One region of the Streptomyces sp. NPDC049040 genome, then DNA from elsewhere that is predicted to be linked to it. Evidence: riboswitches for the same ligand, from Rfam matches in the RefSeq annotation. Region 1 holds a riboswitch; each other region holds the start of a gene.

Region 1 (3,473 bases):
GCGGTGAAGCAGCCCGCGGTGTTGGGCAGCACCCGGATGCCGTGCCGGGCCAGCACCGAGAGCACCGAGCCCTTCGTCGCCGGGTCGAGGCGCCGCATCGCGACGGTGGTCAGCTCGGTTCCCGAGGCGACCAGCGCCCGGTCGAGCACGTCGAGACTCGGCGCGCCGCCGGTCCCCATGATCAGCCGGGAGGAGAACTCCTCGCCGGCGATCCGCAGCGGATCGGCCGTGACGCCGGTGGTCGCCGTCATGGCTCAGCCCCCCTGGACCGCGGTGAGCACTTCCACCCGGTCGCCGTCGGCGAGGGGCGTGGCGGACCACCGGGTGCGGGGGACGACCGTGTCGTTCAGCGCGGCCGCCACGCCCGAGGGGGCGGAGGTCATGGTGGCCACCAGGGAGTCGAGGGCGATCGGTCCTTCGAGGGTGCGGGCCTCGCCGTTGATGCGCACGGTGATCGTCATACGGTCTGCTCCTGCCGCTCCTGCCGCTCCTGCCGCTCCGCCGCGAACCGCTGGGCGCCGAACGCGTGTGCGTAGGGCGGGAGTTCGCCGGTGTCCGAGGTCAGCACCTCGGCCATGACGTCCCCGGTGACCGGGGTGAGCAGCACCCCGTTGCGGTGGTGTCCCGTGGCCAGCAGCAGGCCGTCGAGTGCGGTCAAGCCGAGCAGCGGGGCGTTGTCGGGGGAGCCGGGGCGCAGGCCGGCCAGCGCCTCGGTGAGCGGGAGTTCGGTGATGCCCGGCACCAACTCGTGCGCGTCCCGCAGCAGTTCGTAGACCCCGCCGGCTGTCACCGTGGTGTCCCAGCCGAACTCCTCGCTGGTCGCGCCGAGTACCAGTTCGCCGTTGTCGCGCGGCACCAGGTAGACATGGCTGCCGCGTACCACCGCCCGCACCGTGCGGGACAGGAAGGGCGCGTGCGCCGGGGGGATCCGCAGCCGCAGGATCTGGCCCTTCACCGGGCGCACCGGCGGCAGCACCTGCGCGGGTATGCCCGCCATCCGGCCGCTCTCGCTGCCCGCCGCCAGCACCGTGCGGCCGGCGGTGACGGCCGTGCCGTCGGCCAGCAGCGCCCCGGTGACGCGGTCGGCCGCGCACTCCACCCGGACGGCCGCCGACCGCAGGAACACCACCCCGGCCAGCTCCGCCGCCCGCAGCAGCGCGGCGGCCAGCCGGCGCGGGTCGACCTGGTGGTCGCCGTCGACCCGCAGCCCGCCGCGGACGCCGGGGGCGAGCAGCGGTTCCAGCCGGCGGCAGTCCCGCCCGCTCAGCCACTGGGCCTCAAGGCCGAGCGAGGTCTGGAAGGCGTGCAGATCGCGCAACTGCGCCCGGTCGTCCGCGTCCAGCGCGACGGCCAGGGTGCCGCACGGGCGGTAACCGGTGTCAAGACCGGTGGCCGCGGCCAGTTCTGCGACGAAGTCCGGATACCGGGCCGCGGAGGCGAGGTTCAGGTCGAGCAGGGTCTGCTCGCCGTACTGCAGCTCGGTGACCGCGGCCAGCATCCCGGCCGCCACGTGGGCGGCCCCGCCACCGGGCGCGGGGTCGGCGACCGCCGTGCGCAGGCCGCGCTGCGCCGCCCGCCACGCGGTGACCAGGCCGATGATCCCGCCGCCGACGACCAGCACGTCGTGCTTTTCCGTATGCATGGAACTACCGCTCCTCTCCCTTCGCCGGCATGACCCGGATCAGGTTCTACGGTCGGCGGCCGTCAGCCGCCCTCTCAGCCCGGTCCGCCGGGCTCCCGCGAGTTCGCTTGCGCGGCTCACCCTATCCCTCCGCCCGCGGCGCACCACCCCCCGCGTCTCCGGCGCCCGCGGGGAGGGCCGTGCCGTCGCAGGGACGGGCCGCGGGACGCCCGGGGAGCCGCGCACGGGGGCGACGCGGGCGCCTCAGGGGCGGGGCAGGCCAGCCCCCGGGGCACCCTGGCGCTACGGTGAGTACGTGAGCGAGCGCAGCGCTGTCGTGGTGATCGTCGGGGCCGGGATGGCCGGGGTGCAGACCGCCGTGGCCCTACGGGAGCTGGGCTGGCGCGACCGGATCGTCCTGCTCGGCGACGAACGGCACCCCCCGTACGACCGGCCGCCGCTGTCGAAGGCGGTCCTGCTGGGCGGTGCCGACAGCGCTCCCGTCGACAACATCCGCTTCGACGTCGACTTCGACGCGCTCGGCGTCGACCTCAGGCTCGGCCTGCGCGCACAGGCCCTGCGCACCGCGGACCGCGAACTGATCACGGAAGCCGGCACGCTGCGCTACGACCACCTCGTGGTGGCCACCGGCGCCCATCCGGTCGCCCTGCCGGGGACCGCGGGCCTGCCCGAGGTCCACCTGCTGCGCACCCTGGACGACGCCGCCGCCCTGCGCCCCGTGCTGGACGCCCGGCAGCAGGTCGTGGTGGTGGGCGCGGGCTGGATCGGCGCGGAGTTCGCGACCGCCGCACGGCAGGCCGGCTGCGAGGTGACCGTGGTGGAGGCGGCGGACCGGCCGCTGGCCGGCGCGCTGCCCGCGGTGGTCACCGCCCACATGCGCGGCTGGTACGAGGAGGCGGGCGTGGAGCTGCGCACCGGCATCCCGGTGTCCCTGATCGAGCCCGGCTCCGTCGTGCTGGCCGACGGCAGCCGGCTGGCGGCGGCCGCCGTCGTGGTGGGCATCGGCGCCAGGCCCGCGACGGGGTGGCTGGCCGGCTCCGGCGTGCGGCTGGGCGGCGACAGCGCGGTCCTGGCCGACGACCGGCTGCGTACCACCGCCCCCGACGTCTTCGCGGTGGGCGACTGCGCGTCCTTCCCCTCGGCCAGGTACGGCGAGCGGATGCTGATCCACCACTGGGACAACGCGCTTCAGGGCCCGCGGACGGCCGCGGCGAACGTGCTGGGCGGCGACGAGCGCTACGACCCGGTGCCCTACTTCTGGTCCGAGCAGTTCGGGCGCTTCGTGCAGTACGCCGGCCACCACACGGACGACGACACGCTGCTGATGCGCGGCGACCCGTCAGGGGCGTCCTGGACGGTGTGCTGGCTGCGCGGCGAGCGGCTGGCCGCGGTGCTCGCCGTGGACCGGCCGCGCGACCTGGCGCAGGCCCGCAAGCTGATCACCCGCTCCGCGTCCGTGGACCCTGCCCTGGTCGCGGATCCCGGGCTGCCGCTGACCTCGGCGGCCCGCTGAGCGGCAAGGAGCGGCGCCGCCCGGACGGCGGCGCCCCGCAGCGCTTGTCGGCGGCAGGTGGCAGGCTTGTTCCGTGACAGTTTTCTCGTCGGTTGACGCACACATTGACGCGCTCGTCCCCTCCTGGCTCACACTGCCCGAGGTCGCCGAGCGCCTGGGACTCGACATCACCCGCATCCGGCCGCTCATCAAGGAGGGCCAGCTCATCGCGGTCCGCCGCGGGGAGAACAAAGTACTGATGGTGCCGAGCGACTTCATCGGTGACGGGAAGATCATCAAGGGCCTGTCCGGCACGCTCACCGTCCTCAAGGACGACGG
Region 2 (3,473 bases), on a different contig from region 1:
ATCGGGCCGCCGAGGACCTGGATCACGCCGAAGGAGGTGAAGGTGAACAGGAAGACCATCAGCGCTGCCGCGGCAACCGACGGGCCGAGCGCGGGCAGTGTCACCCGCCGCCAGGCGGCGAGCCGGCCCGCCCCGAGCATCCTGGCGGCTTCCTCCTGCGCCGGGTCGAGCTGCGCCCACAGCCCGCCGACGGTGCGGACCACGACGGCGTAGTTGAAGAAGACATGGGCGATGAGGATCGCCCACACGCTGGTGTCCAGCCGTACCCCGAACAGCGAGTCGGTGAAGCCGTCGCGGCCGAGCAGCGCCAGGAAGGCGGAGCCGGCGACGACGGTCGGCAGCACGAAGGGCACGGTGACGACCGCGCGCAGCAGCCGCCGCCCGGGGAAGTCCAGCCGGGCGAAGACGTAGGCGCCGGGCAGCGCCACAAGCAGCGTCAGCGCGGTGGACGCGGCGGCCTGCCAGCAGGTGAACCACAGCACGTGGCGGATCCCGCCGTCGCCCAGGACGTCGCCGATCCGGCCGAACTGCCAGCTGCCGCCCTGGTGCAGGCCCCGAGTGACGATCGCCGCGACCGGATAGGCGAAGAAGGCGGCGAAGAACAGCAGCGGGAGCGCCATCAGGGCGGCGCGGACGGCGGCGCCGCGCCTTCCCGCGGCGCCGCCGGGGCCGCGGACGCGACCGGTGCCGCCGGGTTCGCCCTCCCCGCCGGCCCCGCGGTCGTACGCCGTCCGCAGCGTGCTCACCGTGCGCTCACTTCAGGACGATCGAATTCCACGCGCCGACCCAGTCGTCGCGCTTGGCGGCGATCTTGTCAGGCGCCAGTGTGGCGGGGTGGTCGATCTTCGCCCCGTACTTGACGAACACCGGCGGCTCGACCGCGTCCTTGCGCACCGGGTCGACGTACATCTGCAGCGGCATGTCCTGCTGGAAGGTCTTGCCCAGCATGAAGTCGATCAGCGCCTTGCCGCCCGCGGTGTTCTTCGCGCCGTGCAGCAGTCCGGCGAACTCGATCTGCCGGAAGCAGGTGCCGGTGGCCACCCCGACGGGTGACTGGGCGGGCTCGGGGGTGACGCCGACGACCTCGGCGGGCGGGCTGGAGGCGTAGGAGACCACCAGCGGGCGGTCGCCCTTGGCCTGCTTGCCGGCGGAGGAACCGGAGAAGCGGTCGTCGTAGGCCTGCTCCCAGCTGTCGACGACCTCGACGCCGTTGCTCTTGAGCTGCTTCCAGTACGCCTGCCAGCCGTCGTCGCCGTAGGTCGCGGCGCTGCCCAGCAGGAAGGCGAGGCCCGGCGAGGACGTCGAGACGTTCTCGGTGACGAGCAGGTTCTTGTACGCCGGCTTGACCAGGTCGGCGAAGGTCTGCGGCGGGGCCAGGTGGTGCGCGGTGAAGTAGGCCCGGTCGTAGTTGACGCACACGTCGCCGGAGTCGATCGGGGTGACGCGGTGCCGGGCGGCGTCGAGCTGCACATCGGCCGGCACCTGCGCGAGGTCCTTGGCCGCGTACGGGGTGAAGAGGCCGTTGTCGAGCGCCCGGGACAGCAGGGTGTTGTCGACGCCGAAGAAGACGTCACCGCGCGGGTGGTCCTTGGTGAGGATGGCCTGGTTGACGGCCGCGCCGGCGTCACCGCCGCGCAGCACCTTGACCGTGTAGCCGGTCTCCTTGGTGAACTCGGCCAGCACGGACTTGGAGGCCGCGAAGGAGTCGTGGCTGACCAGGGTGACGGTCTTGGAACCGCTCCCGGTGGACCCGGAGCCCGCCGTGTCCTTCGCCTTGGAGTCGCTGCCGCAGGCGGACAGTACGGTCGCCGCGGCGGTGGCCAGGACCAGCGCGCCGACGGCACGCCGAGGTGTGGTTCTCATCTGCGATGACTCCCTACGCCGGTATGACCCGGATCAGGTGGGAGGGTCTGCGGCCTGGGACCCCACGATCGGATCCCTCGCCGCACTCTCAGCGCCGTCGCAGGCGCTCCCCTGTCGGAATGTTCTTTTGTACGACCGAACGGTCGTCACGCCCTGGGCCGGTGTGCCCCGCAGGTCGCCGACCGTACGATAGCAGCAGGTCAGCGCGAAGCGGCCGCGAGCTGCCCGCAGGCGCCCTCGATCTCCTGGCCACGGGTGTCGCGCACGGTCACCGGCACTCCGTGCGCTTCGAGCGCGGCGACGAAAGCGCGCTCGTCCTCCGGCCTGGAGGCCGTCCACTTGGAGCCGGGCGTCGGGTTGAGCGGGATCAGGTTGACGTGCACCCGGTGGTTCTTCAGCATCCTGCCCAGCCGGTCGGCCCGCCACGCCTGGTCGTTCACGTCGCGGATCAGCGCGTACTCGATGGAGATCCGGCGCCCTGAGACCTCGGCGTAGTGCCAGGCCGCGTCCAGCACCTCGCGGACCTTCCAGCGGGTGTTGACCGGCACCAGGGTGTCGCGCAGCTCGTCGTCGGGGGCGTGCAGGGAGACCGCGAGGCGGCACTTGAAGCCCTCGTCCGCGAAGCGGTACATCGCGGGCACCAGGCCCACCGTGGACACGGTGATGCCGCGCTGCGACAGCCCGAGGCCGTCAGGCTCGGGGTCGGTGAGCCGGCGGATCGCGCCGACCACCCGCTTGTAGTTCGCCAGCGGCTCGCCCATGCCCATGAAGACGATGTTCGACAGCCGGGACGGCCCGCCCGGGCCCGCGGCCCCGGGAACCTCCCCGTCGCGCAGCGACCTCATGCCGGCGACGATCTGGTGCACGATCTCCGCGGTCGACAGGTTGCGGTCCAGCCCGGCCTGTCCGGTGGCGCAGAACGGGCAGTTCATGCCGCAGCCGGCCTGTGACGAGATGCACATCGTCACCCGGTCCGGATAGCGCATCAGGACCGACTCGACGAGCGTGCCGTCGAAGAGCTTCCAGAGCGTCTTGCGGGTGTCGCCGTCGTCGCACGAGGCGTGCCGGACCACGGTCATCAGCTCGGGCAGCAGGTCCTCCGCGAGCTTGCCGCGGGCCGCCGCAGGTATGTCCGTCCAGGCGGCGGGGTCGTCGGCGAACCGCGCGAAGTAGTGCTGCGACAGCTGCTTGGCCCGGAACGGCTTCTCCCCGAGCGCGGCCACCGCCTCACGTCGTTCGGCGGGCGAGAGGTCGGCAAGATGCCGCGGGGGCTTCTTGGCCCCGCGCGGCACGGCGAAAGTCAGTTCTCCGGGTGCAGGCATGATTCGTCCAGTGTCTCACCCTCCGGAGGAAGGGTTCACCGGTCGAGGGTGGGCTCAGCCCTTGCCGACGAAGGCGACCAACAGCAGCCAGACCACAGGGGCCGTCGGCAGGAGGCTGTCGAGGCGGTCCATGATGCCGCCGTGGCCGGGCAGCAGCGTGCCCATGTCCTTGATGTCGAGGTCCCGCTTGATCATGGACTCGCCGAGGTCGCCGAGGGTGGCGCTGACGGCGGCGGCCAGGCCCAGCAGCAGTCCCTGCCACCAGCGGCCGTCATCGATGAAGTACTG
Region 3 (3,473 bases), on a different contig from region 1:
TCCGGGTCCGCCGACTCCCCCGTCGGCGCTGCGGTGCGCTCACCGCCCACCGGCCGGCGTGCGGATCACTCCGCCAGCGGCAGGTAGACCCGGTTGCCCGCGGCGGCGAACTCCTGGGACTTCTGCAGCATCCCGGCCGCCACCTCCTCGTCGGTGGCGGTCGTGCCCGCGTCGCCGCCGAACCTCTCGACGATGTCCTGGCTGAGCTTCATCGAGCAGAACTTCGGGCCGCACATCGAGCAGAAGTGCGCGGTCTTCGCGGGCTCGGCCGGCAGCGTCTCGTCGTGGAAGGCGCGGGCGGTGTCCGGGTCGAGGGCCAGGTTGAACTGGTCCTCCCAGCGGAATTCGAAGCGCGCGTCCGACAGGGCGTCGTCCCAGTCCTGGGCGCCCTGGTGGCCCTTGGCCAGGTCGGCGGCGTGCGCGGCGATCTTGTAGGTGATCACCCCGGTCTTGACGTCGTCGCGGTCGGGCAGGCCGAGGTGCTCCTTGGGGGTGACGTAGCAGAGCATCGCGGTGCCCCACCAGGCGATCATCGCGGCGCCGATGCCCGAGGTGATGTGGTCGTACGCGGGCGCGACGTCGGTGGTCAGCGGGCCGAGGGTGTAGAACGGGGCCTCCTCGCAGATCTCCTGCTGGAGGTCGATGTTCTCCTTGATCTTGTGCATCGGGACATGGCCGGGGCCCTCGATCATGGTCTGCACCTGGTGGCGCTTGGCGATGGTGTTCAGCTCGCCGAGGGTGCGCAGCTCGGCGAACTGCGCCTCGTCGTTGGCGTCGGCGATGGAGCCGGGGCGCAGGCCGTCGCCGAGGGAGTAGGTGACGTCGTAGGCGGCGAGGATGTCGCAGAGCTCGGCGAAGTTCTCGTAGAGGAAGTTCTCCTTGTGGTGCGCCAGGCACCAGGCGGCCATGATCGAGCCGCCGCGGGAGACGATGCCGGTCTTGCGGCGGGCGGTGAGCGGTACGTAGCGCAGCAGGACGCCGGCGTGCACGGTCATGTAGTCGACGCCCTGCTCCGCCTGCTCGATGACGGTGTCCTTGTACGTCTCCCAGGTCAGCTCCTCGGCGCGGCCGTCGACCTTCTCCAGGGCCTGGTAGAGCGGGACGGTGCCGATGGGAACGGGGGAGTTGCGCAGCACCCACTCGCGGGTGGTGTGGATGTTGCGCCCGGTGGACAGGTCCATGACCGTGTCGGCGCCCCAGCGGGTGGCCCAGGTCATCTTGTCGACCTCCTCCTCGATGGAGGAGGTGACCGCGGAATTGCCGATGTTCGCGTTGACCTTCACCAGGAACCGCTTGCCGATGATCATCGGCTCGATCTCCGGGTGGTTGACGTTCGCCGGCAGGACGGCCCGGCCGGCGGCGATCTCGTCGCGCACGGTCTGCGGCGCCACGTTCTCGCGCAGCGCGACGTATTCCATCTCCGGGGTGATCTCGCCGCGCCTGGCGTAGGCGAGTTGGGTGACCGGCTGCCCGTCGCGGGCACGCCGGGGGAGCCGCGGCCGGCCGGGGAAGACCGCGTCCAGGTTCCGCAGGCCCCCGCGGGGCGCGGTGTGCTTGATGCCGTCGTCCTCGGGGCGGACCGGACGGCCCGCGTACTCCTCGGTGTCGCCGCGGCCGATGATCCAGTTCTCCCGGACCGGGGCGAGGCCCCGCCGGACGTCGGTCTCCACCGCGGGGTCGGTGTAGGGGCCCGATGTGTCGTACAGCGTGACATCGCGCCCGTTGGTGAGGTGCACCCGGCGGACAGGGACCGCCACATCGGGCCGTGACCCGGTGAGGTAGCCCTTGTGCCAGCCGATTTCGCGCGTGCGTGCGTCCTGCGTGGTCATGAGACCTACTCCCTACGCCGGCATTACCCGGTAACAGGTTCGGCGGTCGGCGCAGCTGTGGCGTCGGCGTGTTGCCGCGTCCGCTGTCAGCGCCCTCTCAGCCCGGTGCTCCGAGCTCCCGCGTTTGCAAAGGTGGCCCCAACGGTAGCGGTCGGGTGCATACAGGCACCAGGGGCCCTTGCGATGATCAGCCGGTGGACTCACCCCATGAGCACGCGCACCGCCCACCGGCCGGCGGCCCGGCGCCCGTTCCCGGTCCCGATCCCTTTCCTCTTCCCGGTCAGGTTCCTGTTCCTGTTCCCGGTCAGGGGTCGGGACGTGGCGGCGGACCCGGCCACGGCACCGCGCACGGACACCCGCACGGGCACGGCCATGCGCACGGTCCGGTGCCGCCCGTCTCCCGGCGGCTGCGCCGGGTCATCACCGCGGTCCTGGTGCCGTTCGCCGCCGCCGTGGTCGTCGGCCTGGTCGTGCTGTGGCCGGGCGGCGCCCCGCAGCACGCCCGTACCGGTGTGGGCTTCGACCAGCAGACCCGGCAGGGCACGGTCGTGAAGCTGGTCACGGTGTCCTGCAAGGCCGCGGGCGCCGCCCCCGCCACCGACTCGGCCGGGGCGCCGGCCGGTGACGTCTGCCAGAAGGCGACGGTGGAGGTGACGTCGGGGCCCGACAAGGGCACCACCTTCACCGAGGTCGTGCAGCCGGACCAGACCCGCCGCTACACCGCGGGCGAGGGCGTCGTGCTGGCGTACGCGCCCACCGCCCCGCCCGGTCTGCGCTACTCGGTCACCGACGTGCGGCGCGGCCTCCCGCTGGCCCTGCTGGCCGGGATCTTCGCGCTCGCGGTGATCGTGGTCGGCCGGCTGCGCGGGCTGATGGCACTGGTCGCGCTCGCGGTGTCCTTCGGGGTGCTGACGCTCTTCATCCTCCCGGCGATCCTGCACGGCGACAATCCGCTGCTGGTGGCGGTGGTCGGCGGCAGCGCGATCATGCTGATCGCGCTCTACATGTGCCACGGCGTCAACGCCCGTACATCGGTCGCGGTGATCGGCACGCTGTGCTCGCTGTTCCTGATCGGCGTGCTCGGCTCGGTGTTCATCTCATGGGCTCATCTGACCGGGAACACCTCGGACGAGACCGGTCTGATCCACAGCCTCTATCCCGGCATCCAGATCAAGGGCGTCCTGCTCGCCGGTGTGATCATCGGCTCACTCGGCGTGCTGGACGATGTGACGGTCACCCAGGTCGCGGCGGTGTGGGAGCTCAAGGACGCCGACCCGGGCGTGAGCCGGCGCAAGCTCTACGGCGCCGGAATGCGGATCGGCCGCGACCACATCGCCTCGGTCGTCAACACGCTGGTGATGGCCTACGCCGGTGCCGCGCTCCCGCTGCTGCTGCTCTTCTCGATCGCCCGCAGCGGGGTGCTCCAGGTCGCGGGCAGCGAACTCGTCGCCGAGGAGATCGTCAGGACCCTGGTCGGCAGCATCGGCCTGGTCGCCTCGGTACCGCTGACGACGGCGCTCGCCGCCCTGGTGGTCAGCGCCGACCGGCAGCCCGCGGCGGCAGGCGCCGCACGGGGCGAAGGGCGTACGGACGCACGCGGCGGCGCCGCACGTACAGTGGCCGCCGGTGGCGGGGGCCACCGGC

What was found. Region 1 has a riboswitch for thiamine pyrophosphate ahead of thiO (glycine oxidase ThiO). Riboswitches for the same ligand answer to the same signal wherever they lie in the genome.
Region 2: another riboswitch for thiamine pyrophosphate. It lies ahead of ACGFMP_RS25755 (thiamine ABC transporter substrate binding subunit); the one in region 1 lies ahead of thiO (glycine oxidase ThiO).
Region 3: another riboswitch for thiamine pyrophosphate. It lies ahead of thiC (phosphomethylpyrimidine synthase ThiC); the one in region 1 lies ahead of thiO (glycine oxidase ThiO).

The regions. Positions count from the first base shown of each region.
Region 1 covers NZ_JBICTO010000002.1:894,000-897,472, forward strand. The annotation lists gene ACGFMP_RS08850 (thiazole synthase) at 1-251, opposite strand, end outside; gene thiS (sulfur carrier protein ThiS) at 255-461, opposite strand; gene thiO (glycine oxidase ThiO) at 458-1,642, opposite strand; TPP riboswitch at 1,642-1,751, opposite strand; gene ACGFMP_RS08865 (NAD(P)/FAD-dependent oxidoreductase) at 1,938-3,155, shown strand; gene ACGFMP_RS08870 (Rv2175c family DNA-binding protein) at 3,229-3,473, shown strand, end outside.
Region 2 covers NZ_JBICTO010000011.1:141,821-145,293, reverse strand. The annotation lists gene ACGFMP_RS25760 (ABC transporter permease) at 1-620, opposite strand, end outside; gene ACGFMP_RS25755 (thiamine ABC transporter substrate binding subunit) at 754-1,863, opposite strand; TPP riboswitch at 1,857-1,986, opposite strand; gene rlmN (23S rRNA (adenine(2503)-C(2))-methyltransferase RlmN) at 2,064-3,185, opposite strand; gene ACGFMP_RS25745 (phosphatidate cytidylyltransferase) at 3,240-3,473, opposite strand, start outside.
Region 3 covers NZ_JBICTO010000001.1:563,941-567,413, forward strand. The annotation lists gene thiC (phosphomethylpyrimidine synthase ThiC) at 66-1,829, opposite strand; TPP riboswitch at 1,822-1,961, opposite strand; gene ACGFMP_RS02605 (YibE/F family protein) at 2,216-3,473, shown strand, end outside.